DNA from 2 places in the Thalassospira lucentensis genome. Region 2 is predicted to be linked to the other one. Evidence: riboswitches for the same ligand, from Rfam matches in the RefSeq annotation. Region 2 holds a riboswitch; the other holds the start of a gene.
What was found. A riboswitch is a leader RNA that binds a small molecule or an ion and turns the genes downstream of it on or off. The one in region 2 is predicted to bind thiamine pyrophosphate.
Positions count from the first base shown of each region.

Region 1 (2,474 bases), 1.4 Mb from region 2:
CTCGCTGCCCGCTCCGACTACCTGCGCCAATGGCATGACCACCGAAGCCCGGGCAAATCTCGGGCCTCCAGCAACCTCGCCAACTCACACCCCACGGAACACCCACCGGCTCGTGGCCCGCTCCGGCCACGGCGGCAACCTGTCACCCCGGCGTCCAGACACACCTCGGGCCGCCGCCAGCCCCGCCAACCGATGGTCCACAGACGGTCCAAAGGCTCGCTGCCCACTTCGGGCTCTTTCGACGATGCCATGACCACCGACCACCGATGCCGGAACAAAACTCGGGCCTCCTGCAACCGTCGCCGACGGACAATCATCGGGCTCTCTGCCGCCTAGACGCATCTCGGGCGTTCGCCAGCAGACGGTCCAGGGGCTCGCTGCCCACTTCGATCATCTTCCGGCCACGGCGGCAGCCTGCCACCCCGGCGTCCAGACACACCTCGGGCTGCTGCCATTTTCACCAGCAGACGGTTTTCGGGCGCACTGCCCCAACCTGTCCACCGCCGACGGGCCACAATCCGATGCCGCCTCTGCTGCCATTGCTGCCGCTTTCGGCAAATTCGGGGTCCCTTCCCCGACAAGACGCACCTCTCCTGTCATGACAAACAAGCGTGTTCGAAACCTGTTAGAACCGACGCGAAACGCCGCCGTAATGGCTCCGCCATCCCCCGACCCATATCCTGCGGACCACCCCGCCGCCCTGCCTCAATCCTTGCCGCTGCATCCTAATCCCCTCTTTGATCCGGCCCCAAACGCAAAAACCCGCAGAGCCTGTATGGCTTTGCGGATTTTGGTCCGGGTGCATTTCTCCCGTTGACTTTATCTTTATGCCACAAACGAAAGAACAAATCAAGAACTTTTTCCAATGCTTGACGTCCCGCCATGATCTGCGCATAGTCCCGTCATCTCCAGGGGGGCCGATCGTGAATCGGCTGAGAGGTTCGGTGTTGCCGGACGACCCTTTGAACCTGAACCGGTTAAGACCGGCGTAGGAAGGATCGCATGCGCAAGACAGAACCAGTGCCGAAACCGGCAACATCCCCAAATCCCCCCGTCATGCCGGGCAATACGACGCCGTTTGATATTCATCTGCGCGGTGGTCGCGTGGCCTTTAACGGCGACGATATTTTCCATGATCTTGATCTGACCCTGCCCGCCAGCAGCATCACCTGTCTGCTGGGCCCGTCCGGTGTCGGCAAAAGCACATTGTTGCGCTATCTCGCCGGGCTGGTCGATGGCGAGGCGGGCGGAGATATTGCCTGCTCGGATGGCAGGCCGCTTTTGGGCCGGGTTGCCTATATGGCGCAGCAGGATTTGCTTCTGCCGTGGCGCAGTGTGCGGGAAAATGTCGTTCTGGGGGCGGTGCTTCGCAATGAACGCCCCGACCTTGCGCGTGCCGATGCGCTGATTGCCAAGGTCGGGCTATCAGACGCCGCCCACCTGCGCCCGGCCGAACTTTCCGGCGGCATGAAGCAACGCGCTGCCCTTGCCCGCACCCTGATGGAAGACCGCCCGGTTGTCCTGATGGATGAACCGTTTTCGGCCCTTGATCCGCTTAACCGCATGCGCCTTCAGGACCTCGCCGCACGGGTATTGCGCGGCAAAACGGTTTTGCTGGTCACCCATGATCCGCTCGAAGCGCTTCGGATTGGTGATCGCGTTCATGTCCTGCGCGGCACCCCTGCGGTCCTGAGCGACGCCATGCTTCCGGCGGGTAGCATCCCGCGTGATGTCACCGATCCGGAGATACTCCGCCATCAGGCAGAACTCCTCCGGCAGCTTGGCGCCACTGCCGAGGAACTCAACCGGGCGGAGGGAACGGCATGACAAACACGTCTCGCACCCCTCTTACCGAACGGCGTCTGCTGAAACTCGCCCGGCCCGTCATCATCATCGCCGCCCTGATCGCGACATGGCAGATTGTCGTGACAGTGACCGGCGCGCCGAAATATATGCTGCCCGCCCCCTATGAAGTCTGGCTGACCCTGATCAAGCGTCATGACGTGTTGCTTGATCATGCCAGATACACGATTGCCGAAACCGTGATCGGGCTTTTTGCCGGGGCGGCATTGGGCGCCTTGGCGGCCCTTCCGATGGCGCTTTTTGCCCCCGTGCGGTTCTGGCTGATGCCGATCCTGCTGGTGTCGCAGGCGATCCCGTTTTTTGCGCTGGCCCCCCTTCTGGTATTATGGCTGGGCTTTGGCCTGGGCTCAAAAATCGCCATGGCGGCCCTGATCATTTTCTTCCCTGTCACGGTCGCGTTTTTTGACGGGTTATCGCGCACCGAACCGGGCTTCCTTGACCTTGCCCGCACCATGGGTGCCAGCCGCTGGCGGTTGCTGACCCATGTGCGCCTGCCCGCCGCATTGCCTTCATTTGCCTCGGGTTTTCGGGTCGCGACCGCGGTTGCCCCCATCGGGGCTGTGATCGGCGAATGGGTCGGGTCAAGTCACGGGCTTGGCTATCTGATGCTC
Region 1 covers NZ_CP136684.1:3,436,966-3,439,439, reverse strand. The annotation lists TPP riboswitch at 901-1,012, shown strand; gene R1T41_RS16665 (ABC transporter ATP-binding protein) at 1,003-1,827, shown strand; gene R1T41_RS16660 (ABC transporter permease) at 1,824-2,474, shown strand, end outside.
Region 1: another riboswitch for thiamine pyrophosphate. It lies ahead of R1T41_RS16665 (ABC transporter ATP-binding protein); the one in region 2 lies ahead of thiC (phosphomethylpyrimidine synthase ThiC).

Region 2 (2,474 bases):
ATGTGTCGCGGAATATTTCCCATGTCAGGTCCTCGGCAATACCGCCGACCTTTTCCAGCGCCTGATAGATCGGAACCGTCCCGATGGGCACGGGCGAATTGCGGATGATCCAGTCGCGGATATTGTGGATATTGCGCCCGGTCGACAGATCCATGACCGTATCTGCCCCCCATCGCGTCGCCCAGACCATCTTTTCGACCTCTTCAGCCATTGATGATGTCACCGCCGAATTGCCGATATTGGCGTTGATCTTCACCAGGAAATTCCGCCCGATGATCATCGGTTCGGCTTCGGGATGGTTGATATTGGCCGGGATGATCGCCCGCCCCCGTGCAATTTCATCCCGCACAAATTCGGGCGTTACATTATCGGGGATCACCGCGCCGAATGCCTCGCCGTCGCGTTCGGCATTGGCCCGCATTTCCGCCCGACCCAGATTTTCACGGATCGCGACATATTCCATTTCCGCGGTAATGATCCCGGCCCGGGCATAAGCCAGCTGTGTCACCGCCCGCCCACCAATCGCGCGCAACGGTGCATGGCTTTGCGGGAATCTCGGAACCGCATGACTTTCACTTCCGACAAAGCCGTTATCTTCGGGTTTGATATCGCGCCCGGCATATCGTTCGGTATCGGAACGCGCCGCGATCCAGCTTCGGCGCAGTCTTGGCAGACCCTTGGCAATATCAATCGTGACATCCGGGTCAGTATAAGGCCCCGACGGGTCATAAACCTTGATCGGCGGTTCGCCCGCTGTGGGATGAACCGCAATTTCGCGCATCGGCACGCGAATATCGGGAAAGTGCGATCCGGCAATGTGGATTTTGCGCGATGCGGGCAATGCCCCGGTTGTGACATCGCTGGTGATATCGGTTTTGGTAGATGGAACAGACATAAAAGGCCCCTTTGCAATCAAGGCAATGGAGACCCAGTTCTGCGAGAGGCTGCTGATGAAAAATGCCGACCGATAAAAGGATCACCCGCCATGACAAAAGGGCGCACCCCATATGTCAAAACAGGTAAATATGCCGGCATCCGCACCATCCCTACGCCAGTATGAACTGGATCAGGTTCAAAGGGTCACTGCGCTGCAAAGCCAGCAGTTTCTCAGCCCCTTGTCGGGGCTCCCCAGGTGATCGATTGCAGGGTTACAAGTTATGCGGGGGATGTCAATCGGCGGGCACGGCCCAACGCGCCAAAAGATCAGCGCCCCGTTGCAAGCTCGCCATTGGAAACCGGAATGCCTTCCTGTCCGGCCTTGCGCGCGCGGCCCGTATGCCAGAATTCCGGATCTTCGGTGTAACCGCTGAATTCATCAAGATGGATGTCTTCGGGCGGTTCGGGATGGATGGTGATATCGAGATCAGGATATTCCGACCGGATGCTGTCCATCACCTGATGGCAGATGGTGTGCGATTCCCGCATCAGCATCCCGCCATCCATGATCAGCTCGATCTCGGCAAAGCGATGCACGCCTGATGATCGGGTGCGCAGACGGTGAATGCCTATCACCGATGCGTTTTTCATCGTCAGTTCGATGATCCGCTGGCTGTCCGATTCCGGCAATTCGGCATCCATAAGAACCGTAACCGACTGCCGCCCGACCTTGACCGCGGACGCAACAAGGAAGATCGCAACAATCCCGCCAATCACCGGGTCAGCCCACAGGAAGCCCGACATCCCCATCATCAATGCGACGATGACGGCAACATTGGCAAGGATATCGCTGGTATATTGCAGGGAATCGGCCTCGACCGCGACGGAACCCGACATGCGCGCCGCCTTTCGTTGCAGCAGCACCAGCCCAAATGTCATCACCAGCGACACGACCATCAGCCACACACCCTCCGTCGCGAAACGAAGCGGTTGCGGCTCGAACACGCGTGATGCGGCCTCGGCCACCACGAATATCGCGGCACCGATCATGAAGGCACACTGGAAAAGCCCCGCCAGCGGTTCAGCCTTGCCATGACCAAACCGGTGGTCATGGTCTGCCGGACGCCATGCACTGCGGACCGCCATGAAGTTGACGACAGCGGTACCGACATCAAGCATACTGTCAACCATCGAGGATAACAGACTGACCGAATCGGTTAGGAACCACCCGACCGCCTTGATCGCAATCAGCGTCGCAGCAATGACAATAGAGGCCGTCGTTGCCCGACGTGCCCACATTTCCCTTTGCGCGATGTCAATGACAGGACATTGACTCATGTTCTACAGACCTTTGGTCTTCAATTTCCGCTCGCTGATTGCGGTTTTATATCGTGAATTGGCGTAATATGTAATGACTATTGCCATATTTTGACCGTCGCCTGTGCAGCAAATAGCGCATATTTGATATTCCGCAAGGTTTTCAAACCTGATCGAAGCGACTATATCAGCCCCGCAGGCGGATAAGAGCAAACAACAGGCCCACTTATGATTGTTGAAATCGGACATTATGCCCTGGTGCTGTCACTCGTGGTGGCATT
Region 2 covers NZ_CP136684.1:2,000,209-2,002,682, reverse strand. The annotation lists gene thiC (phosphomethylpyrimidine synthase ThiC) at 1-895, opposite strand, end outside; TPP riboswitch at 1,026-1,141, opposite strand; gene R1T41_RS09845 (cation diffusion facilitator family transporter) at 1,204-2,175, opposite strand; gene R1T41_RS09840 (heme lyase CcmF/NrfE family subunit) at 2,422-2,474, shown strand, end outside.